Regions from separate parts of the Streptomyces sp. NPDC018693 genome, predicted to be linked through region 3. Evidence: riboswitches for the same ligand, from Rfam matches in the RefSeq annotation. Region 3 holds a riboswitch; each other region holds the start of a gene.
The links. A riboswitch is a leader RNA that binds a small molecule or an ion and turns the genes downstream of it on or off. The one in region 3 is predicted to bind cobalamin.

Region 1 (7,938 bases), on a different contig from region 3:
TCCGCCTCATCGACCCGCCGCTGCACGAGTTCCTGCCCGACCGCACCGAACTCGCCGTCCGCATCGCCAAGGCCGAGGAGCCCGACCCGTACGACCGGGCCCTGCTCGAAGCCGTCGAGCGCGTCCACGAACAGAACCCCATGCTGGGCCTGCGCGGGGTGCGGCTGGGCCTGGCCGTGCCCGGGCTGATGGCCATGCAGGTGCGGGCGATCGCCGAGGCGGTGGTCCGGCGCCTCGCCGACGGGGGCCGGCCGCGCGCCGAGATCATGATCCCGCTGGTCGGGACCGTCGAGGAGCTGCGGCTGGCGCGCGCGGAGGCCGAACGCGTCCTCGCGGAGGTCGCCGCCGAGACCGGCACCGCCCTCGACTGCCCCATCGGCACCATGATCGAACTGCCGCGCGCCGCGCTCACCGCCGGCCGCATCGCCCGGTCCGCCGACTTCTTCTCCTTCGGCACCAACGACCTCACCCAGACCACCTGGGGTCTGTCCCGCGACGACGCCGAGGCGTCCTTCTTCCCGCTCTACATGGAGAAGGGCGTGTTCGAGGTGTCGCCGTTCGAGACGCTCGACCAGGAGGGCGTGGGCCGGCTGGTCGAGCTGGCCGTCGACGCGGGACGCGCCGTCAACCCGGATCTGGAGACCGGGGTGTGCGGCGAACACGGCGGCGACCCCGACTCGATCCACTTCTTCCACCACGCGGGCCTGGACTACGTCTCCTGCTCGCCCTTCCGGATCCCGGCCGCCCGACTGGAGGCCGGCCGGGCGGCCCTCGCGGAGACGACGGGGACCAGCGACACCCGGTGACCCGGTCATGACGCCGGGGGCGGTGCCCGACGGCACCGCCCCCGGTCGGGGAACGGATCAGGTGGTGCGATCACCCTTCGGCTTGCCCCGCTGGTCGGGGGTGCCGTGCGGCGGTGGGCTGAAGGGCTGCGGCGAGGTCGCCGGCGACACCGGGGAACCGGTCTGCCGCTCGGACTGCTCCGGACGCAGGGCACCCGGATCGCCGGACGTCGGCTCGGCGCCCGCCTCCAGCTGCTCCAGCCGGGACGTCAGCACCTCGGTGATCGGCAGCCGGTCGGCGTGGGTCCGCTCATAGGCGAGGAGCTCCTCCACCTCCCCGGCGGTCAGAGAACGCACCCGGCTCTCCAGACCTCCGATCGGCAGATGGTCGTAGTCGGGCAGTGGCAGGCTGCTGCGGCCGGGGTCGGCCATGGATCTCACTTCCGTTCCTACGGTGGTCCGACGCCGGCCGCAGGCGGGTGCGCCTCAGTGCGCGCCCAGGCCGCCGCCGCCGAACGAGCCGCTGCTGCCCTTGCTCCAGCGCGGCCGCTTCGTCGACGTGCTCGGCCGGGTCTGCATGTTGGTCAGTTCGTACGGGGTCAGAGGACGACCGCCCTCGGGGGTCCGGGGCACCTCGTCGGGTTCCCGGTTCTCCCGGATCTCGTGCACCGGACCGCCCGGCGGCACATGCGGTTGCTCCTCGGGGCGCGGCCGGGGCGGCTCGCGCAGCTTGATTCGGTTGCCCAGCCAGAAGGCGCCGCCCAGCATGGCCACCACGGCCAGTGCGACCGCGAACAGCGCCAGGCTGAGCAGGCCGCTGGTGGCGGCCAACTGCACGGATGCACTACTCATACCAGCCGAATACCCCTCCAACCGGGCGTGAACCGCGTCCGGACCCCGTCCCGGGTTCCCCTCACACACCGTCGCCAAACCGGCGCACGCCGTGCGGCGGGGGCAGGTTTGGCCCGTGCGCTCGGGGCTACTCGCGCGGTGTGACTTCGTCGCCCACCCAGCAGGAGCTCTACCGGTTCCTGGAGGAGCGTTTCGCGTGCGCGCAGGCGTGTACCGAGTGTGCGCGCCTCTGCGCGATGCGTGCGAGCCTCGTGGACCCGACCGGCTCCGGACAGCACGAACCCGCCCGCCGGAAGGGGATCATGTGCGCCGAGGCGTGCGACGCGACCTGCCGGGTCCTGTCCGAACAGAACCGCCTCGACGAGACCGGCCTCCGCGTCCAGCTGGAATGGTGCCGGGCCGTATGCCTGGAAAGCGCCGACACCTTCGACACGGAACCAGACGCCGAGGCGGCGTCCCGAGCCTGCCGCTCCTGCGCCCAGGCATGCACGGACTTCCTGAGCACGCTGACGTAGGCACGCCCAAGCTCCGGGCAGTCCTGCCGCTGGGGCGCAGCGGCACCCCGCCGGCGCGGGCCAGCGCACCCCCAGCTACGCCCCGCCGTCCAGAGTCCGCCCCATCCGTACGTTCCACCGCCCCGACCGACCGGTGAGCTCCACCACCGTCAGCGGGGGCACATCGGTGCGCCAGAACGCCGACTCCGGCGCCCCCAGAGCCCGTACCGCCGTCGCCCGAACCAGCTCCGGCTCGACCACCGCGACCACCCGCCCCGCCAGTCCGGACACCGACGCGAGCCAGGCCCCCACCCGGTCGCACACCGCCCGCACCGACTCCCCACCGTGCGGCGCGGCCCCCGCATCGGCCAGCCACGCCGCCAGCGCCTCCGGCTCCCGCGCCGCCACTTCCGTGAGCGTCTCACCGCGCCAGCGCCCCGCGTCCATCGCCGCCAGCTCCGGCGCCTCCGCCGCGTGCAGCCCCAACGCCGCCGCCGTCTCCCGGCAGCGCACGGTGGGCGAGACCCAGGCCCGCTCCACCACGCCCAGCGCCCCCGCCGACCCCCGCGCCTGCCGCAGCCCCACCGCGTCCAGCGAGCCCCCGTCCTCGAAGCGCGCCTCACGCAACCCCGCGCTCAGCGCGGGGGAGACCAGCATCAGCCGGACCGTCACAGGACACCTTCCTCACAGTGATCTTCGTCTCGTCGGCGCGGGGCGCCGCATCCGGCACCGCCGTCCCCACCCTCGCCCATGTCCGGGCCGCCGGACCACGTCCAGCCGTGCGCCCCACAGCCAGGATCGCGGCCCAGGAGCAGACCCGGCCCCAGGCGGGGACACGGCGCCCGACCGCCAACAAGCCTCCATCCATGGCTACTTGAGCGCACCGGCTGCCGCGCACGCCCCCCGCGCGGACGGCGGGGAGCCGGAACGGCGGCACCACGTCGGCCCCGCCACGGCGCCCGCGACTCCAGCCCCACCCGCCCCAAACGCCCCGCCAGTTCGTCCACCGCCCCCCTCATGCCCGCCCATCCTGCCGCAGCGACCGACCCGCCCCACCCGGGGGCGCCCGCCACCGCGGCACGCGCCCTTGGCCCGAGCTGCGGTTTCGCGGTACGGTCTCGGGCGAAATCGACGACGGCACGCGGAAGCCGGTGCAACTCCGGCACGGTCGCGCCACTGTGAGTCCGCCGACGCACCTCGGTGCGGGAGGGGATGAGTCAGACCCGCGCCGTCGTCCTGTGCACCACCGAGCCGGGACGCGAGTTCCCCAGGAGGTCCTGCCATGGCGCAGTCCGCCGTCCAGCCCAGCGCTACACCCACCGCCGTACCGACCAAGCTGCCGCTCTCGGCGATCGCCCCCTGGGCGGTCTTCTTCGGCATCCTGATGCTGGTGCTGCTCTACTTCGTCGGCGCCGAACAGGGCGCCACCGCACTGACGTCCGGCGACGGCGTCCACGAGTGGGTGCACGACGCCCGCCACCTGCTCGGCTTCCCCTGCCACTGACGGCGGTGAGGAAACCGACAGCCCCATGAACTCGGCAACCGTCCGTACCCTCCTGGTGCGCGGCATGCTCGCGGGTCTCGCCGCGGGCCTGATCGCCCTGGTCGTCGCCTACTTCCTGGGCGAGCCGCACGTCGACGCGGCCATCGCCTTCGAGGAGGCGCACGCGCACGAACACGGCGGCGCGGAACCCGTGAGCCGTACGATGCAGTCCACCGCGGGCCTGTCCACCGGTGTGCTCGTCTACGGCGTCGCGTTCGGCGGCATCGCCGCCCTCGCGTACTGCTTCGCACTCGGCCGCATCGGCCGCTTCGGGCCGCGCGCGAGCGCGCTGCTCCTGGCGGTCGCCGGCCTGCTCGCCGTCTACGTCGTCCCGTTCCTGAAGTACCCGGCCAACCCGCCGGCCGTCGGCGACCCCGACACCATCGGCCGGCGGACCACCCTGTACTTCCTGATGGTGGTGCTGAGCGTGCTGCTCGCCGTCGCCACCGTGATCCTGGGCAAACGCCTCGCCCCGCGCCTGGGCAACTGGAACGCGACCGTCGCCGCCGGCGCGTTCTTCGTCCTCGTCGTCGGCCTGGCGTACGCCTTCCTGCCGTCCTTCAACGAGGTCCCGGACCATTTCCCGGCCCTGCTGATGTGGAAGTTCCGCCTGGCGGCCCTGGCCGTCCAGGCCACCCTGTGGACCGCCTTCGGGCTGATCTTCGGGGAACTGGCGGAGCGGGCACTGGCCCCCAAGGCCGTACGGCCGGAGTCGCTCACCCGGGCGACTCCCGTACCGCACTGACCCGTTCGGGCACCGTCCAGGCCCCCGTCGCCTCCGGGCACGGGGGTCTTCCCGTCCCGTACTCCTCCCCGCACCAGCATTCCCAATTACTGAAACACGTTCTACGGTGTGCGCCGTCAGGAGACCGGCCCTGTGCAGCCAGGAGGCGACGCCGTGCACCTCGACCACACCCCCGAGCAGCTCCGACTGCGTGCCGAACTACGCGCTTACTTCGCCGATTTGGTGCCCGACAACGCCTACGCCCGGCACGCCGACCCGGTCGCCGCGAAACGCTTCTACCGGACGACCATCCGCCGCCTCGGCACCGACGGCTGGCTCGGCGTCGGCTGGCCGAAGGAGTACGGCGGGCGCGGCCTGACCCCCGTCGAGCAGTTCGTCTTCTTCGACGAGGCCGCCCGGGCCGGCGTACCGCTGCCACTGATGGCGCTCAACACCGTCGGCCCGACGATCATGCGGTACGGCACCGAGGAGCAGAAGGCGTACTTCCTGCCCCGCATCCTCTCCGGCGAGATCGACTTCGCCATCGGCTACAGCGAGCCGGACGCGGGCACGGACCTGGCGTCCCTGCGGACGCGGGCGGTCCGTGAAGGCGACGACTACCTCGTCAACGGCCAGAAGATCTGGACGACCAACGGCGACACCGCGGACTGGGTGTGGCTGGCCGTGCGCACCGACCCCGACGCCCCGCCCCACAAGGGCATCACCATGCTGCTCGTCCCCACCACCGACCCCGGATACTCCTGCACCCTCATCCACACCCTCGCCTCGCACGACACCACCGCCAGCTACTACGAGAACGTCCGCGTCCCCGTCTCCCACCGTGTCGGCGCCGAGAACCATGGCTGGCGGCTGATCACCAACCAGCTCAACCACGAGCGCGTCACCCTCGCCGCACACGGCACCATGGCCATCCGCGCCCTGCACGACGTCCAGCGCTGGGCCACCGGGACCAAACTCGCCGACGGCCGCCGCGTCGTCGACCTCCCCTGGGTGCGCCGCCGCCTCGCCCAGACCCACGTCCGCCTCGACGCCCTGAAGCTGCTCAACTGGCGCATGGTGGGCGCACTCCAGAACGGCACGCTCACCCCCCAGGAGGCATCCGCCGTCAAGGTCTACGGCTCCGAGGCCCGCCGGGACGCCTACGCCTGGCTCCTCGAGATCGTCGCCGCCCCGGGCGCCCTCCAGGAGGGCTCGGCCGGCGCCGTCCTCCACGGCGAACTCGAACGCGGCTACCGCTCCGCCGTCATCTTCACCTTCGGCGGCGGCAACAACGAGATCCAGCGCGAGATCATCTCGTGGATCGGCCTGGGGATGCCCCGGGTGCGCCGCTGACACTCGTGTGACCATTGAGAATCTGTGCGCCGGCTTCCGCGCGCGCCCTGGCCACGAGAGGTGCGTAGGGGCCCGCGACAGGCGTGCCTCGACCTGAAGCCGCGCCTGAACCGTTCTTTGGGCACTGCGCGGCACTCGCGGCACTGGCCGATCGCACCGACGACCTGACGGCCGTCGCCCTCCTGAACGACGTGCTCCGTATCCAGCCGAGACCGTGCACGCCGTGCAGATCGAGCTCGGCCCCGTCCCCCTCGCCTGCACACCCTGCCGGGTCTTCACAGGCTGCACGCCTGGCGGGCGGTTGCGAGGTGTCGAAGCGCTTCACCTGACGACTCAAGATAATGAGAATTTTCTGGCGAAACAAGAGGAATGAGGGCAACGCAGCCTTGATTCCCCACAGGCATTGACACCGCATCCAGGGTAATGGAACCGTCGAAGCGCTTCACCAGCCGTTTGCCGCTTCCTCCGCTTGAGGTGTGCTCCCTACGCCCTGGACCACAGCAACCACCGTGCCCGCCACTCCGGTTCGGCAGCAGACCGGGAGCATCGCCCGCGCCGCGCCGGATTCCAGAAAGGACAGCGTCATGTCCCGGAAGTCCAAGAAGAGACGCGTCAGAGACGTACTGGTAGCCCTGCTGATGGGGGTCTCGCCGCTGATCGCGGCGCTCGTACTGACCGGCACCTCGGCCACCACCGCGTCGGCCGCGTCACTCACCGAGGTGACCAACTTCGGCAACAACCCCGGAAACCTGCGCATGTACGTCTACAGGCCGGACAACGCTCCGGCACGCCCGGCAGTGGTGGTGGCAGTGCACTACTGCACCGGCACGGCGCCCACTTTCTACTCCAACACGGAGTTCGCCCGCCTGGCCGACCAGCACGGGTTCATCGTCGTCTACCCGGACGCGAACGTCAGCGGGCAGTGCTTCGACGTCTCCTCGCCCCAGGCGCTCAAGCACGACGGGGGCAGTGACCCCACGAGCATCGCCTCGATGGTCCGATACACCGTGCAGAACATGAACGCCGACGCCGACCGGGTCTACGTCACCGGCGCCTCGTCCGGCGCGATGACGACCAATGTCCTGCTCGGCGACTACCCCGACCTGTTCAAGGCCGGTGCGGCATTCATGGGCGTGCCGTTCGGCTGCTTCGCCACCACCGACGGCTCCGGCTGGAACAGCGCCTGCGCCACCGGCCAGATCACCAAGACCCCGCAGGAGTGGGGCGACCTCGTCCGGAACGCCTACCCGGGGTACACCGGCCCCCGGCCGCGGATGCAGCTGTGGCACGGCACCGAGGACGACGCGCTGCGCTACCCGAACTTCGGTGAAGAGATCAAGCAGTGGACCAATGTGCTCGGGGTGAGCCAGACCCCGGTCTTCACCGACTCCCCGCAGGCCGACTGGACCCGCACCCGCTACGGCTCCACCGGCGCGCAGGCCCCGGTCGAGGCGATCAGCATCCAGGGCGCCGGGCACAGCCTGCCCGCCAGCGGTATGGCGGCCCGGGCCATCGCCTTCTTCGGACTCGACGGCTCCGGCGGGACCACCGCAGGTCCGATCCGCGCCACCGGTTCCGGCAAGTGCCTGGACGTGCCCGGCTTTTCTCAGACCAATGGCACCCAGACACAGATCTGGGACTGCAACGGCGGCACGAACCAGACCTGGACCAGAACGTCGACCAAGCAGCTCACCGTCTACGGCGGTGCGAAGTGCCTCGACGCGGCCGGCACCGCGGCCGGCGCCAAAGTCGTGCTGTGGGACTGCAACGGCGGCACCAACCAGCAGTGGAACCTCAACTCCAACGGCACCATCACCGGCGTCCAGTCGGGCCTGTGCCTGGATGTGACCGGTGTGTCCACCGCCAGCGGCACACTGGTCGGACTGTGGGACTGCAACGGCGGCAGCAACCAGCAGTGGCGCCTCGGCTGACAACGACCCGCTGCCCCTCTGCTGGACGTGGCTCGTGATCGCGCCCACACGTAGCTCAGGCACACCCGCGAAGCGGCGGCGGACCTCCGCGGCTCCTGAGCGTCAACTCCCCTTGTTCTGCACCCAAAGAGGTATGTCATGAGAAAGTCTTGGATTCTTTCCCTGAGCACGGTTGTCGCCACCGCGCTCGGGGGGACAGCGGCAGGTGTGGCCCCTGCCTCCGCCGCTTCCGACACGCCTTTGCGGGTCATGCCGT
Region 2 (7,938 bases), on a different contig from region 3:
CACGTCTCCCCCACGGCTCTCCCGGCTCCGGTGTGCCGCCCCGGGTGCCCCCGGTCTCCCGCTGCTCGCGTCGCTGCTCAGCCATGCCGCGATCCTGCCAGGCGCGGGCCCGGTCCGCCGGTGGGTGTGCGCGCACTGCAGGGCGGAGCCCGGGGGTCCGGCAGGGCGCATATCCGCATTCATCCCGTAGTCGAGGCGATTGGCCGGATATCGGCGGGTGTTGATCGATCTTTCAGTAATCTCCCGGTCGCGTTCGACGTGCACCCACACACAGCCATATCGGGGGGAACCATGGTCCACGCCCGCGTCCGTCCCATCGGGATCCTCACCGCGGCGGTGACCGCACTGGCCGCGCTCACCGCGCTCACCGCGCCGCCCGCCGAGGCGGCGCAGCTGCCCCGGGGGCATGACGTCTCCTCGCACCAGAGGGACGTCGACTGGGCGGCGACCCGGGCGAAGGGAGCGAGCTTCGTCTACGTCAAGGCGACCGAGTCCGTCGGCTACCGCAACCCGTACTTCGCCGGGCAGTACGACGGGGCGCGCGGCGCGGGTCTGATCCGTGGCGCGTATCACTTCGCGCTGCCGGACCGGGGGCCCGGTGAGGCCCAGGCCGCGTTCTTCGTCCGCAACGGCGGCGCCTGGAGCGCGGACGGATGGACGCTGCCGCCCGCGCTGGACATCGAATACAACCCGTACGACCGCGGGAAGCGGTGCTACGGGCTGAGCCCGGCGCGGATGGTCGACTGGATCCGGGCCTTCAGCGACGAGACGCACCGGCTCACCGGTCGCCGTCCGGTGATCTACACGACCACCCACTGGTGGAACCAGTGCACGGACGGCAGTACCGCCTTCGCCGCGGAGCACGCCCTGTGGATCGCCCGGTACCGCACGCGGGAGGCGGGGGCACTGCCGGCGGGTTGGTCGACGTGGACGTTCTGGCAGTACGACAACGGCGGGGAGCTGCCGGGTGACCAGAATCTCTTCAACGGGTCCAGCGACCGGCTGAGGCGGTTCGCGCAAGGCTCTTGGGTCTGAGCAGGCCCGTAGGACACTCCTACGCCCGCATCAGTTCACCTTCCGTTCACCCAGGTTGCCTACGGTCCAACGGCCAATGACTTCGAACGATTGCCTGGGTAAATGGAAAACTTCTCGCTGATCCTCGCGATTGTGGTGGTAACTGCACTCGCGTTCGATTTCACGAACGGTTTTCACGACACCGCCAACGCGATGGCCACGACCATCTCGACCGGTGCGCTCAAGCCCAAGGTCGCGGTGGCCATGTCCGCCGTGCTCAACCTGGTGGGCGCTTTCCTCTCCGTGGAGGTCGCCAACACGATCTCCAAAGGTCTCGTCGACGAGACGGGCATCCGTCCCGAGGTCATCTTCGCCGCGTTGGTCGGCGCGATCCTCTGGAACCTGCTGACCTGGCTGGTGGGCCTCCCCTCCAGCTCCTCGCACGCCCTGATGGGCGGCCTGATCGGCGCCGCCGTCGCCTCCGCCGGCATCGGCGCGGTCCACGGCGACGTCCTCGTCACCAAGGTGCTGATCCCGGCGATCGCCGCGCCGATCGTCGCCGGTGTCGCCGCGATGCTCGCGACCCGGGTGACGTACTCGCTCGGCAAGAAGGCCGACGACAAGGCGTCCAAGAAGGGCTACCGCGCCGGTCAGATCGCCTCGGCCGGCCTGGTCTCCCTGGCCCACGGCACCAACGACGCGCAGAAGACGATGGGTGTCATCACCCTCGCCCTGGTCGCCGGCGGCGCCGTCGCGCCCGACTCCGACCCGCCCATGTGGGTGATCCTCTCCGCGGGCATCGCCATCGCGCTCGGCACCTACCTCGGCGGCTGGCGCATCATCCGCACCATGGGCAAGGGCCTGACCGACCTCCAGCCGCAGCAGGGCTTCGCCGCCCAGACCAGCGCCGCGACGGTCATCCTGGCCTCCTCCCACCTGGGCTTCTCCCTCTCCACCACGCACTCCGTCTCCGGTTCGGTGATGGGCGCGGGCCTCGGCCGCAAGGGCGGTGTCGTCCGCTGGTCGACCGCCACCCGGATGTTCGTCGCCTGGGGTCTGACGCTGCCGGCCGCCGCGCTCGTCGCCGCGCTCGCCGAGTACGTGACGGGCTTCGGTGACTGGGGCACGGCCCTCGTCGCGGTCTTCCTGGTCGCCTCCAGCGCCGCCATCTGGAAGATCTCCCGTCGTGAGATCGTCGACCACACCAACGTCAACGACACGGACGCCGACGAGCCGGCCGGTGTGGTCACCACCGCGATCGCCGCCGTCACCCCGCCCCCGACGGGCGGCCAGGCGGCCGACGAGCTCGCGGCCGTCATCCCCGCCCCCACGGCCGAGCCGGCCACCACGCCGGCCACCACGGCCTGAGCCCCGCCCACCCGGTACCCCCAAGGAAGCATCACCATGAAGATCGACTGGGCAGCCCTGGGCTCCGTCTTCGGCGTCAGCCTCGCCGTCACCGTGGGCCTCGTCACCCTCTTCACCCTCGGCATCGCCGGCCTCTCCCGCCGCGAGCGGGCGCAGTCCGAGGGCGGCTCGGCCGTCCTCGCGACGACCGGCGCGTACGCCTGCTTCGCGGCGTGCGCGGCCGCGGTGGCGTACGGCATCTCCTTGATCGTGGCCTGAGCCACACGGATCGGCTTCCGCCCTGTCCGGGACCTCACCGAGGTTTCCGACAGGGCGGAGTCATGTCGTCGTCGAAAGCCGGGTGTGGGGTTCTGCACACTCTCCCCTTGCAGGTCAACGGCAAGTTGACGGCCCTTCCGAAGGCGTGGTGGACTGCCGGGGCCATGTACGGCGGCAGGAGAGGAAGCCGGTGTGAATCCGGCGCGGTCCCGCCACTGTCACCGGGGTAGAACCCCCCCCGGGAGCCAGGAACTCTCACCGCCGGTCTCGTCGAACCAGGGCGTGGACACCCTGAGTGAGGACATATCGCCATGCGCGGCTGCCGATCTAGGTTCAGGTTCAGTACCGGGGTCCTTCCCTGCCCCGTGGTCGGCTGAGCCGATGCGGGCCGATCGCGTCTTCGCGTACGGCGCCGCCGCCGGCCTCCTCGGTGACCTCCTCCTCGGCGATCCGCGCCGGGGGCATCCGGTCGCCGCGTTCGGGCGGGCCGCCGGAGCCGTGGAACGGGTGCTGTGGCGCGACCACCGCGGGTGGGGCGCGCTGCACGCCGCCGTGTGCGCCGGTGGCGCCGTGGCGCTCGGCGCGCTCGCGTCCCGTGCCGTACGGAACTCCCCCGCCGCCTCCGTCGCGCTGACCGGCGCCGCCACCTGGGCCGTCGTCGGCGGGACCTCGCTCAGCCGCGAGGCCCGAACCATCGGGCGGGCCCTGGAGGCGGGCGATGTGGAGGCCGCGCGGGCCCGGCTGCCGCATCTGTGCGGACGGGATCCGCAGGCGCTGGACGCGGACGGGATCGCCCGGGCCGTTGTCGAGTCCGTCGCCGAGAACACGTCCGACGCGGTGGTGGGGGCGCTGGTCTGGGGGGCCGTGGCCGGGGTGCCGGGGCTCGTCGGGTTTCGGGCTGTCAACACCCTTGATGCGATGGTCGGTCACAAGTCCGATCGGTATCGGCGGTTCGGGTGGGCGTCGGCGCGGCTGGACGATGTCGCCGGCTGGCCGGGGGCGCGGGTCACCGCCGTGCTCGCGGTACTGGCCGGAGGGGATCCGCGCGGGGCCGTGCGGGCTTGGCGGGCGGATGCGGGGAAGCATCCGAGCCCCAACGCGGGGCCCGTCGAGGCGGCGTTCGCGGGCGCGCTCGGGGTACGGCTCGGGGGGACCTTGTCGTATGGCGGGCGGATCGAGCATCGGCCTGTGCTGAATGGGGAGGGGCGTGCGGTGGAAGTCGGGGACATCGGCAGGGCTGTTCGGCTGTCTCGGCGGGTCGGGTGGTCGGCGTTGGGGGTGAGTGCGGCTGGGGCGGTGCTGCGGGCGTGCGCCGCAAGGCGCCCGGGAGGTACCCCCCTCGCCCTGCGGAACGACTGCCCACAGCGGTCGACGCAGCGGACGGGGCGGGGCGTATGAGCGGCGGCGGGCTTCTGGTCGCCGGGACCACCTCCGACGCCGGGAAGAGTGTCGTCACCGCCGGGATCTGTCGGTGGCTGGTGCGGCAGGGGGTCAAGGTCGCGCCGTTCAAGGCGCAGAACATGTCGCTGAACTCGTACGTCACCCGGGAGGGTGCCGAGATCGGGCGGGCGCAGGCCATGCAGGCGCAGGCGTGCCGGGTCGAGCCGACCGCGCTGATGAACCCGGTGCTGCTCAAGCCGGGCGGCGAGCAGAGCAGTCAGGTCGTGCTGCTCGGCAAGCCGGTCGGTGAGCTGAGTGCGCGCGGGTATCACGGCGGGCGGCAGCAGAAGCTGCTCGGGACCGTGCTGGAGTGCCTCGCCGAGTTGCGGGGCACGTATGACGCGGTGATCTGTGAGGGGGCGGGCAGTCCCGCCGAGATCAATCTGCGGCGGACCGACATCGTCAACATGGGCATCGCGCGCAACGCCCGGCTGCCCGTGCTGGTGGTGGGTGACATCGACCGGGGCGGCGTGTTCGCCTCCTTCTTCGGGACCGTGGCGCTGCTGTCGCGGGAGGACCAGGAGCTGGTCGCCGGGTTCCTGGTCAACAAGTTCCGCGGGGACGTCTCCCTGCTGGAGCCTGGCCTGGACATGCTGCACGGGCTCACCGGGCGGCGTACGTACGGCGTACTGCCCTTCCGGCACGGGCTCGGCATCGACGAGGAGGACGGACTGCGGGTGTCCCTGCGCGGCACCGTGCGGGAGTCGGCCGTCGCCCCGCCCGTCGGCGAGGACGTGCTGCGGGTCGCCGTCTGCGCGGTCCCGCTGATGTCCAACTTCACGGACGTGGACGCCCTCGCCGCCGAACCGGGCGTCGTGGTGCGGTTCGTGGACCGGCCCGAGGAGCTTGCCGACGCGGACCTGGTGGTGATCCCGGGGACGCGGGGCACGGTCCGGGCCCTGGAGTGGCTGCGGGAGCGGGGGCTCGCCGAGGCCGTCGCGCGGCGCGCCGCCGAGGGGCGGCCCGTCCTCGGTGTCTGCGGCGGGTTCCAGATCCTCGGCGAGCACATCGAGGACGACGTGGAGAGCCGCCGCGGGCAGGTCGACGGGCTCGGACTGCTGCCCGTACGGGTGCGGTTCGCCCGCGAGAAGACCCTCACCCGGCCGGTGGGCGAGGCGCTCGGGGAGCGCGTCGAGGGGTACGAGATCCACCACGGGGTCGCTGAAGTGCAGGGCGGCGATCCGTTCTTGGACGGCTGCCGGGTCGGCCAGACCTGGGGCACGCACTGGCACGGCTCGCTGGAGTCGGACGGCTTCCGGCGGGCCTTCCTGCGGGAGGTCGCGGCCGCCGCGGGCCGCCGCTTCGTACCGGCGCCGGACACCTCCTTCGCCGCGCTGCGCGAGGAGCAGCTCGACCGGCTCGGCGACCTGATCGAACAGCACGCGGACACGGACGCGCTCTGGCGGCTCATCGAGTCGGGCGCGCCGCAAGGACTGCCTTTCAATCCACCGGGAGCGCCCGCATGAGCACAGTGTTGTTGTTGTCGACCGCCGACACCGATCTGCTGGCGGCCCGGGCCGCCACCGGTGCCTCCTACCGCATCGGCAACCCGACCCGGGTGGATGTCGCGCAGGAGCTCCCGGAGCTGATCCAGGGCGCCGACATCGCCGTCGTACGACTGCTGGGCGGCAAGCGCGCCTGGGAGGACGGGCTCGCCGCGCTGCGGGCGGCCGGGATCCCGACCGTGCTGCTGGGCGGCGAGGCCGTGCCGGACGCCGAGCTGATGGCCGAGTCGACGGTGCCGGCCGGTGTCGTCGCGGAGGCGCTGAAGTACCTCGTGGAGGGCGGGCCGGCGAACCTGACGGAGCTGGCGCGGTTCCTGTCCGACACCGTGCTGCTGACCGGCGAGGGGTTCGACGAGCCGCGCAAGATGCCCGAGTACGGCGTGCACGGGGAGCGGGCGCACGTCGAGGGGCGGCCCACCGTCGGCGTGCTCTTCTACCGGGCGCACGAGCTGAGCGGCAACACCGCCTTCGTCGACACGCTGTGCGACGCGATCGAGGCGCGGGGCGCCAACGCCCTGCCCGTCTACTGCGGTTCGCTGCGCGGCGCCGACGCCGCGCTGTACGAGATCCTCGGCCGGGCCGACGCGCTGGTCGCCACCGTGCTCGCGGCCGGCGGTACGCATGCCTCGCAGGCGTCGGCGGGCGGTGACGAGGAAGCCTGGGACATCGGGGCGCTGGCCAAGCTCGACATCCCCGTGCTGCAAGGGCTTTGCCTGACGTCGTCGCGGGCGGCGTGGGAGGAGTCGGATGCCGCGCTGTCCCCGATGGACGCGGCCATGCAGGTCGCGATCCCCGAGTTCGACGGGCGGCTGATCACGGTCCCGTTCTCCTTCAAGGAGCAGGGGCCGGACGAGGTGCCGGTGTACGTGGCCGACCCTGAGCGGGCGGCGCGGGTGGCCGGGATCGCCGTACGGCACGCGCAGTTGAGGCACAAGCCGAACGCGGAGAAGCGGATCGCTCTCGTCTTCACCGCCTACCCCACCAAGCACTCACGGGTCGGCAACGCGGTCGGGCTCGACACGCCCGCGTCGGCGGTGCGGGTGCTGGACGCCCTGCGCGACGCGGGGTACGGCGTCACCGCATACCCGTCGGGCGGGGACGAGTTGATCCACCGGCTCATCGAGGCCGGCGGGCACGACGTGGAGTGGCTGACCGAGGAGCAGTTGGCCGCCGCGCCCGCGCGGGTGCCGCTCGCCGACTACCGGGCGTGGTTCGACGAGCTGGACCCGGAGCTGCGGGAGGCCATGCTGGAGGCGTGGGGTGAGCCGCCGGGGTCGCTGTACGTCGACGGCGACGACATCGTGCTGGCGTCGCTGCGGTTCGGGAACGTGGTCGTGATGATCCAGCCGCCGCGCGGCTTCGGGGAGAACCCGATCGCGATCTACCACGACCCGGACATGCCGCCGTCGCACCACTACATGGCCGCGTACCGGTGGCTGGAGAATTCCTTCGGCGCGGACGCCGTCGTCCACATGGGCAAGCACGGCACCATGGAGTGGCTGCCGGGCAAGGGGCTGGGTCTGTCGCGCGGGTGCGCGCCGGACGCGGTGCTGGGCGAGCTGCCGCTGATCTACCCGTTCATCGTCAACGACCCCGGCGAGGGCACCCAGGCCAAGCGGCGCGGGCACGCGACGGTGGTCGACCATCTGGTGCCGCCGATGGCGCGGGCCGACACGTACGGGGATCTGGCGAAGCTGGAGCAGCTGCTGGACGAGTACGCGCTGGTGAGCGACCTGGATCCGGTGAAGGCGCCGGCGGTGCGGGCGCAGATCTGGACGCTGGTGAAGGCGGCCGAGCTGCACCACGACCTGCATGTCGACGAGCAGCCGGACGACGACGACTTCGACGAGTTCGTCATGCACATCGACGGCTATCTGTGCGAGATCAAGGACGTGCAGATCCGGGACGGGCTCCATGTCCTGGGTGGCGGGCCGGTCGGTGAGCCGCGCGTGAATCTGGTCCTGGCCGTGCTGCGGGCCTCGCAGGTGTGGGGCGGGCAGGCGAACGCGCTGCCGGGGCTGCGGGCCTGCCTGGCGGCGCACTTCGGGCTGGTGGAGAAGGAGTTGCTGGCCGAGCCGGGGGCTCCGGTGAAGGTGCCGGTGGAGTTGACGGACCTGGTGGAGGGTCCGGCCCGTACGGGTGCCGACGCGATCGACCTGCTGGAGCAGCTGTGCCGGCGGATCGCGGAGGGGATGGAGGAACGCGGGTGGGCGGTGGCCGAGGCGGCGCCGCTCGTGCGGGACGTACTCGGGGCCGAACTGCCGGACGCCGTCGCGGTGTTGGAGTTCGCCTGCTCGGAGGTCGTGCCTCGGCTGGCGCGTACCAGCGATGAGATCGGGCACATCCTGCGGGC
Region 3 (7,938 bases):
CGATGAGGTGCACAATCTCGGAATCAGTCTCATCACCCATGAAGGACTGACTCTGGAGGAGGCCGTCGAGGAAGTACGGCGACGTGTCGAGGGATGCATTTCCGAATTCCTGGACGCGGAGCGCGACGCATTGCGCTTCGCCGAGAGCCTGGCCGACGGAAGCGTGCCCGGGAGAGAACTGAGCACCGCCGTACAAGCCTGCCTTTCGAACATGCGGAACTGGTTCAGTTCTGTTTACTGGTTCCATCACGAGTCCGGCCGGTACATGGTCGACAGCTGGGACGACCGCTCCACACCCCCGTACGTCAACAACGAAGGGTGAAAAATGACGCTCGACTCGGTGAAGCCCGCGACGTCCGGAACGCGTGAGCCGGGAGAGCCGCCACTGGCCGGCGGCGGGGTTCCGCTCCTCGGCCACGGCTGGAAACTGGCCCGCCGTCCGCTCGCCTTTCTGAACCAGCTGCGCGACCACGGCGACATCGTCCGGCTGAAGCTCGGCCCCAAGACGGTGTACGCCGTCACCTCCCCGGAACTCACCGGAGCCGTCGCCCTCAGCCCCGACTACATCATCGCCGGGCCGCTGTGGGAGTCCCTGGAGAGCCTGCTCGGCAAGGAGGGCGTGGCCACCGCCAACGGCCCGATGCACCGCCGCCAGCGGCGCACCATCCAGCCCGCGTTCCGGCTCGACGCGATCCCCGGCTACGGGCCGATCATGGAGGAGGAGGCACACGCGCTCGTCGAGCGCTGGCGCTCCGGCAAGGTCCTCGACGTCACCTCGGAGTCCTTCCGGGTGGCCGTCCGCATTTCCGCCCGCTGCCTGATGCGCGGCAGTTACGCGGATAGCCGTGCCGAGCGCATATGCTCCGCGCTCGCGACTCTGTTCAGCGGGATGTACCAGCGCATGGTCGTGCCGCTCGGACCGCTTTACCGGGTGCCGCTTCCGGCCAACCGTGAATTCAACCGCGCACTGGCCGATTTACACCTCCTGGTCGACGAGATCATCGCCGACCGACGGGCAAGCAGTCAAAAGCCGGACGATTTGCTGACGGCTTTGCTGGAGGCGAAGGACGAGAATGGCGAGCCGATCGGGGAGCAGGAGATCCACGACCAGGTCGTCGCGATTGTCACGCCCGGCAGCGAAACCGTCGGCTCCACGGTCATGTCGCTGCTGCTCGTCCTCACCGAGCACCCGGATCTGGCGGACAAGATCCGGGACGAGGTGAAAAGCGTGGCGGGCGACCGGCCGGTCGGATTCGGCGACGTGCGGAAGCTGACGCACACCGCGAATCTCATCACCGAGACAATGCGCCTGCACCCGGCCGTGTGGATTCTGACCCGGCGGGCGGTGACCGACACCGTGCTCGGCGGATACCGGATCCCGGCCGGCTCCGACATCGTGTACAGCCCGTACGCGATCCAGCGCGACCCCCGCTCCTACGAGCGGCACGAGGAGTTCGACCCCGACCGCTGGCTGCCCGGCCGGGCCCAGGAGGTCCCGAGGTACGCGATGACCCCGTTCAGCGTCGGCAACCGCAAGTGTCCCAGCGATCACTTCTCGATGGCCGAGCTGACGCTCGTCACCGCGTCGATCGCCTCCGCGTTCACCTTCGAGCACGCCCCCGGCTCCGACGCCCGCCCCCGCATCGGCATCACCCTGCGCCCGCGTGACCTGCGCCTGCGGGCGATCCCACGATGACCGCACCCCCTCCGGCGGGTGCCGCGCGGGCGGCACCCGCCGGAGCGGAGATCAGAAGTCCTCGTCCAGGTCGACCGTGCCCTCGACGGCGACCTGGTACGCCGACGGGCGCCGCTCGAAGAAGTTGGTCAGCTCCTGGACGCCCTGCAACTCCATGAAGGAGAAGGGGTTGTCCGAGCCGTAGACGGGGGCGAAGCCCAGCCGGGTCAGCCGCTGGTCGGCGACGCACTCCAGGTACTGGCGCATCGACTCGGTGTTCATGCCCGGCAGCCCGTCGCCGCACAGGTCACGGGCGAACTGCAGCTCGGCCTCGACGGCCTCCCGCAGCATGTCGGTGACCTGCTGCTGGAGCTGGTCGTCGAAGAGCTCCGGCTCCTCCTTGCGGACGGTGTCGACCACGTCGAACGCGAAGGACATGTGCATGGTCTCGTCGCGGAACACCCAGTTGGTGCCGGTGGCGAGGCCGTGCAGCAGACCCCGGCTGCGGAACCAGTAGACGTACGCGAAGGCGCCGTAGAAGAACAGGCCCTCGATGCACGCGGCGAAGCAGATCAGGTTCAGCAGGAAGCGGCGGCGGTCGGCCTTGGACTCCAGGCGGTCCAGCTTCTCGACCTCGTTGATCCACTTGAAGCAGAACTCGGCCTTCTCGCGGATGGAGGGGATGTTCTCCACCGCGTCGAAGGCGGCCGCGCGGTCGTCCGGGTCGGGCAGATAGGTGTCCAGCAGCGTCAGATAGAACTGGACGTGCACGGCCTCCTCGAACAGCTGGCGGCTCAGATAGAGCCGTGCCTCGGGGGAGTTGATGTGCTTGTACAGCGTCAGCACCAGGTTGTTCGCGACGATCGAGTCGCCCGTCGCGAAGAAGGCCACCAGCCGGCCGATCAGATGCTGCTCGGCCGGGGTCAGCCTGGCGAGGTCGGCGACGTCCGAGTGGAGGTCGACCTCCTCCACGGTCCAGGTGTTCTTGATGGCGTCCCGGTAGCGCTCGTAGAAGTCCGGGTAGCGCATGGGGCGCAGAGTCAGCTCGAAGCCCGGGTCGAGAAGGTTGGCGTTACGGGTGGTCATTACTGGCATGCCTCGCAGGACTCGGGGTTTTCCAGGGAGCAGGCGACCGCGTCGGGGTCGGCGGCCTGCTGGACGGGCACGGTGGCCCCCGCCTGGGCCGCGCGGGCGATGCGGGTCGCCGGGCGGGAACGCAGGTAGTACGTCGTCTTCAGGCCCGACTTCCAGGCGTACGCGTACATCGAGGAGAGCTTGCCGATGGTCGGCGTCTCCATGAAGAGGTTCAGGGACTGGGCCTGGTCCAGGTACGGGGTCCGCGCGGCGGCCATGTCGATCAGGCCGCGCTGCGGGATCTCCCACGCCGTGCGGTACAGGGCGCGTACGTCGGCCGGGACCCACGCGAAGTCCTGCACCGAGCCGTTCGAGTCGCGCAGCGCCTCCCGGGTGCGGGCGTCCCACACGCCGAGGTCCTTCAGGTCCTGCACCAGGTAGGAGTTGACCTGGAGGAACTCGCCGGACAGGGTCTCGCGCTTGAACAGGTTGGACACCTGCGGCTCGATGCACTCGTACACGCCCGCGATCGAGGCGATGGTGGCGGTGGGCGCGATGGCCAGGAGCAGGCTGTTGCGCAGGCCGGTGGCGGCGATCCGCTCCCGCAGCGCCGCCCAGCGCTCGGGCCAGGCCCGCTCGACGTCGTAGTGGTCCGGGTGCAGCACACCCCGCGCGGTACGGGTCTTCTCCCAGGCGGGCAGCGGGCCGTTGCGCTCGGCCAGGTCGGCGGACGCCTCGTACGCGGCGAGCATGATCCGCTCGGCGATGCGGGTGGAGAGCCGCTTCGCCTCCGCGGAGTCGAAGGGCAGCCGCAGCTTGAAGAAGACGTCCTGAAGGCCCATCGCGCCCAGGCCCACCGGGCGCCACCTGGCGTTGGAGCGGCCCGCCTGCTCGGTCGGGTAGAAGTTGATGTCGACGACGCGGTCGAGGAAGGTGACGGCGGTGCGGACGGTCGCGTCGAGCCGCTCCCAGTCGATGTCGCCGGTCGTGCGGTCCACGAAGGCGCCGAGGTTGACGGAGCCCAGGTTGCACACCGCCGTCTCGCCGTCGCTGGTGACCTCCAGGATCTCCGTGCAGAGGTTGGAGGAGTGGATGACGTGACCCGGCTCGGCCGTCTGGTTGGCGGTGCGGTTCGCGGCGTCCTTGAAGGTCATCCAGCCGTTGCCGGTCTGGGCGAGGGTGCGCATCATCCGGCCGTACAGCTCACGCGCCGGGATGGTCTTCTTCGCGAGGCCGGCCGCCTCCGCCGCGCGGTACGCGGCGTCGAACTCCTCGCCCCACAGGTCCACCAGCTCGGGCACGTCGGCCGGGGAGAACAGGGACCACGACTCGTCGGCGTTGACCCGGCGCATGAACTCGTCCGGGATCCAGTGGGCGAGGTTCAGATTGTGCGTACGGCGGGCGTCCTCACCGGTGTTGTCGCGCAGTTCCAGGAACTCCTCGATGTCGGAGTGCCAGGTCTCCAGGTAGACCGCGGCCGCGCCCTTGCGCCGGCCGCCCTGGTTCACGGCGGCGACGGAGGCGTCGAGGGTCTTCAGGAACGGCACGATGCCGTTGGAGTGGCCGTTGGTGCCGCGGATCAGCGAACCCCGGGAGCGGATACGGGAGTACGACAGCCCGATGCCGCCGGCGTGCTTGGAGAGGCGGGCGACCTGGTGGTAGCGGTCGTAGAGCGAGTCCAGCTCGTCGAGCGGGGAGTCGAGGAGGTAACAGGACGACATCTGGGGGTGCCGCGTGCCGGAGTTGAAGAGGGTGGGGGAGGAGGGGAGGTAGTCGAGGCGGCTCATGAGCCCGTAGAGCGCGGCGACCTCGTCGACCGAGCGGACGGTGTCGTCCTCGGCGAGGCCGGCGGCGACCCGCAGCAGGAAGTGCTGGGGCGTCTCGACGACCTTGCGGGTGAGGGGGTGGCGCAGCAGGTAGCGGCTGTGCAGGGTGCGCAGGCCGAAGTAGCCGAAGCGGTCGTCGGCGCCGGTGTCGACCAGCGCGTCGAGCCGCTCGGCGTGCAGCCGGACGAACCCGGCGGTGCGGTCGGCGATGAGGCCCTCGCGGTGTCCGACGGCGACCGACTCCGTGAACGTGGTCACGCCCTGGGAGGCGGCCTCGGCGCGGATAGCGATGGTCAGCAGCCGGGCGGCCAGCTTCGAGTAGGCGGGGTCCTCGGAGATCAGACCGGCGGCCGCCTCCGTGGCCAGCTCGCGCAGCTCCGCCTCGTCGGCGTGGGCCGACCGGCCGCGCAGCGCGGCGGCGGCGACCCGGCCGGGGTCGGCGTCGGGGAGGTCGGCGGTCAGCTTGGTGAGGGTCCGCAGCAAGGACGTGCCCGGAGCGTCCTCGTCGATGTGGACGGCTGAAACCGGGTCTGCTGGCGCGATGGTCACGTGGGGGCTCTCCCTCGCTCGGCACGGGGGCCTCGCGCAGGAAGGCAGGGGGCAGCACACGAGCGCACGCGGCGTCGCGTCCACCGGCCCATTCCACGAGGCCCGGACGTCAGGGGCACACCGGCCGGACGGCCGGGTGCGCTGTCGGCAGGTCCTCGGACTGACTCCTGTGCACGGCGTCTCTGGGAACGCACATGCACAAGTACACCGTTGCGGGACAGTTCCGGATTCGCACCGGATTCCCCTGCGGCGACAGCGAGCATGAGCATACATCTTGTGCCGGGGCGCCGGAGCACCACCAGATGTTGTGTCGGAGCGACTTCAGAGGGTCAACTCATAGGTGAGGAGCGTGAAGTCGGAGCCCGGGATCGGCTTCCAGTCGCGCTCGGGGGCGCGGGTGAAGCCGAGACGTTCGTAGATGCGGTGGGCGGAGCGCATCGCGGGCTGGGTCGACAGGACGATACCGGTGCGGTCGCCCGCGGCCCTCGCACGGTCGACGCACGCCCGTACGAGGGCCTCGCCGACGCCTCTGCCGCGAGCTGCGCGGGCTACGGCCAGCATCCGGATCTCGGCTTCCGCGGGGCGCGCCAGGTCGGCCATGGGGCCGGGGGAGGGGACGTAGGTGACGCCGCCGAGGAGGTCGTCCCCGTCGACGGCGACAAGGATCTCGGCGGCGGAGGCTCGTTCGGCGACGTCCTTGAGTTCGGTGAGGTACCAGGCGCTCTCGGGGAAGGTGAGGAGGTCGTCGTCGAGGTATGCCTGGGCGGTGAGCTCGCCGAGGGTGCCGTACTCGGTGGGGATTGCGGGGCGGATCGCGATGTCCATGCGGGTGAGTGTGCATGAAGCGGGCCGCCGTGGTGGTTCCTGTCGGCGGCCCGCTGCGGGTTGTGGTGGGCTGGTCGGGTGCGGGCGGCGGAGCCGCATGTGGATACAGCCCCGCGCCCCCAGGTGGGTTCAGTGACCGGCGGTCACGGGGAGCTCCTTCTTCACTCCGGGGTCGCCCGCGTCCGCCGTGTAGTCCTCGGGGCTGGTTTCGTCGGTGCCCTCGGGGGCCTTGGCGGCCTTCAGGACGAAGGTGAGGACGATCGTGACCGCGACGTTGATGACGAAGGCCGTGAGGCCGATGTAGCCGATCTCGCCGATGCCGGGGATCTCCTTCGAGGAGCCGCCGAAGTGCTTCTGGGTGGGGGAGGCGACGCCGTAGGCCGCGATCGTGCCGTACGCCATGCCGACCGCCCAGCCCGCGAGCAGTGCCCAGCGGTGGAACCAGCGGGTGAAGAGGCCACCGACGAGGGCGGGGAAGGTCTGGAGGATCCAGATGCCGCCCAGCAGCTGGAAGTTGATCGCCACCGTCTTGTCCATGGTCAGGACGAAGGCCAGGGCGCCCACCTTCACCAGGAGGGAGACCAGCTTGGAGACCTTGGTCTCCTGAGCCGGGGTCGCGTCCGGCTTGATGAAGTCCTTGTAGATGTTGCGGGTGAAGAGGTTCGCCGCCGCGATGGACATGATGGCCGCCGGGACGAGCGCGCCGATGCCGATCGCCGCGAAGGCGACGCCCGCGAACCAGTCCGGGAACATGTTCTCGAACAGCTGCGGGATCGCGAGCTGCCCGTTGTCGACCTTGACCCCGGCCGCGATCGCCATGAAGCCGAGCAGGGCGAGCATGCCCAGCATGAGGGAGTACAGCGGCAGGATGGTGGTGTTGCGGCGGATCACCTCGCGGCTCCGGGAGGAGAGCGTCGCGGTGATCGAGTGCGGGTACATGAACAGGGCGAGCGCGGAGCCGAACGCGAGCGTCGCGTAACCCCACTGCCCGGCCTCCGGCGGGATCAGTCCGCCCTTGCCCGCCGTCGTGAACTTCTCGTCCGCCGCGGCGAAGATGTCGTCGAAGCCGCCCAGCTTGATCGGGATGTAGATGATCGCCACCGCGATGACGAGGTAGATCAGGGTGTCCTTGACGAACGCGATCAGGGCGGGGGCGCGCAGGCCGGAGGAGTAGGTGTAGGCCGCGAGCACACCGAAGGCGATGAACAGCGGCAGGTCCTTGATGAACCAGTGGGTGTTCTCGCCGCCGCCGACGCCCATCACGTCCAGCACCGCCTGGATGCCGACGAGCTGCAGCGCGATGTACGGCATCGTGGCCAGCAGTCCGGTCAGCGCCACCGCGAGCGACAGGCCCTTGGAGCCGAAGCGGCCGCGCACGAAGTCGGACGTCGTCACATAGCCGTGCTTGTGGGAGACCGACCACAGACGGGGCAGGAACGTGAAGATCAGCGGGTAGACGAGGATCGTGTACGGCACCGCGAAGAAGCCGGCCGCGCCCGCCGCGTAGATCGCCGCCGGTACGGCGACGAAGGTGTACGCCGTGTAGAGGTCACCGCCGAGCAGGAACCAGGTGACCCAGGTGCCGAACGACCGTCCGCCCAGGCCCCATTCGTCGAGGCTGTGCTCGTTCTCGGCCCGGCGCCAGCGCGACGCCAGGAAGCCCATGACGGTGACGGCCAGGAAGAAGAAGATGAAGACGGCGAGTGCCACGCCGTTCACGCCGTCGTTCACGCGTCCGCACCGCCCTTCGTGGCGGCACGGGCGCGCTGGTCACGCTGCCACAGCTTGTACGCGATCATCGTGAGCGCGGTGGAGAGCAGCACCCACAGCATCTGGTACCAGTAGAAGAACGGCATGCCGGCGAACTCGGGGTCCGCCTTGGCGTACGAACCGACCCACAGCATCGCCACGAAGGGCGCGAGCAGGCAGAGGGCGATGACGACGCGCACGGGCGTCACCACCGGCCCTCCGGGTGTCTTGTCCGGGGCT

Region 1: it holds a riboswitch for cobalamin, as region 3 does, so the genes downstream of both, ACH5AC_RS31045 (CbtB-domain containing protein) here and ACH5AC_RS03035 (ribonucleoside-diphosphate reductase subunit alpha) in region 3, are expected to answer to the same signal.
Region 2: it holds a riboswitch for cobalamin, as region 3 does, so the genes downstream of both, ACH5AC_RS21120 (cobalamin biosynthesis protein) here and ACH5AC_RS03035 (ribonucleoside-diphosphate reductase subunit alpha) in region 3, are expected to answer to the same signal.

Annotation. Positions count from the first base shown of each region.
Region 1 covers NZ_JBIRZZ010000015.1:158,161-166,098, forward strand. Annotated here, with positions in the region: gene ppdK (pyruvate, phosphate dikinase) at 1-806, shown strand, start outside; gene ACH5AC_RS31025 (hypothetical protein) at 864-1,217, opposite strand; gene ACH5AC_RS31030 (DUF6479 family protein) at 1,272-1,637, opposite strand; gene ACH5AC_RS31035 (ferredoxin) at 1,778-2,152, shown strand; gene ACH5AC_RS31040 (histidine phosphatase family protein) at 2,228-2,803, opposite strand; cobalamin riboswitch at 3,228-3,379, shown strand; gene ACH5AC_RS31045 (CbtB-domain containing protein) at 3,414-3,635, shown strand; gene ACH5AC_RS31050 (CbtA family protein) at 3,661-4,419, shown strand; gene ACH5AC_RS31055 (acyl-CoA dehydrogenase family protein) at 4,573-5,751, shown strand; gene ACH5AC_RS31060 (PHB depolymerase family esterase) at 6,336-7,682, shown strand; partial or broken gene ACH5AC_RS31065 (SGNH/GDSL hydrolase family protein) at 7,821-7,938, shown strand, end outside.
Region 2 covers NZ_JBIRZZ010000007.1:353,940-361,877, reverse strand. Annotated here, with positions in the region: gene ACH5AC_RS21140 (class II aldolase/adducin family protein) at 1-85, opposite strand, end outside; gene ACH5AC_RS21135 (lysozyme) at 292-1,035, shown strand; gene ACH5AC_RS21130 (anion permease) at 1,138-2,382, shown strand; gene ACH5AC_RS21125 (hypothetical protein) at 2,419-2,640, shown strand; cobalamin riboswitch at 2,781-2,917, shown strand; gene ACH5AC_RS21120 (cobalamin biosynthesis protein) at 3,022-4,038, shown strand; gene ACH5AC_RS21115 (cobyric acid synthase) at 4,035-5,546, shown strand; gene cobN (cobaltochelatase subunit CobN) at 5,543-7,938, shown strand, end outside.
Region 3 covers NZ_JBIRZZ010000001.1:630,225-638,162, forward strand. Annotated here, with positions in the region: gene cyc1 (epi-isozizaene synthase) at 1-322, shown strand, start outside; gene ACH5AC_RS03025 (cytochrome P450) at 326-1,696, shown strand; gene ACH5AC_RS03030 (ribonucleotide-diphosphate reductase subunit beta) at 1,748-2,761, opposite strand; gene ACH5AC_RS03035 (ribonucleoside-diphosphate reductase subunit alpha) at 2,761-5,124, opposite strand; cobalamin riboswitch at 5,253-5,439, opposite strand; gene ACH5AC_RS03040 (GNAT family N-acetyltransferase) at 5,446-5,949, opposite strand; gene mctP (monocarboxylate uptake permease MctP) at 6,079-7,680, opposite strand; gene ACH5AC_RS03050 (DUF3311 domain-containing protein) at 7,677-7,938, opposite strand, start outside.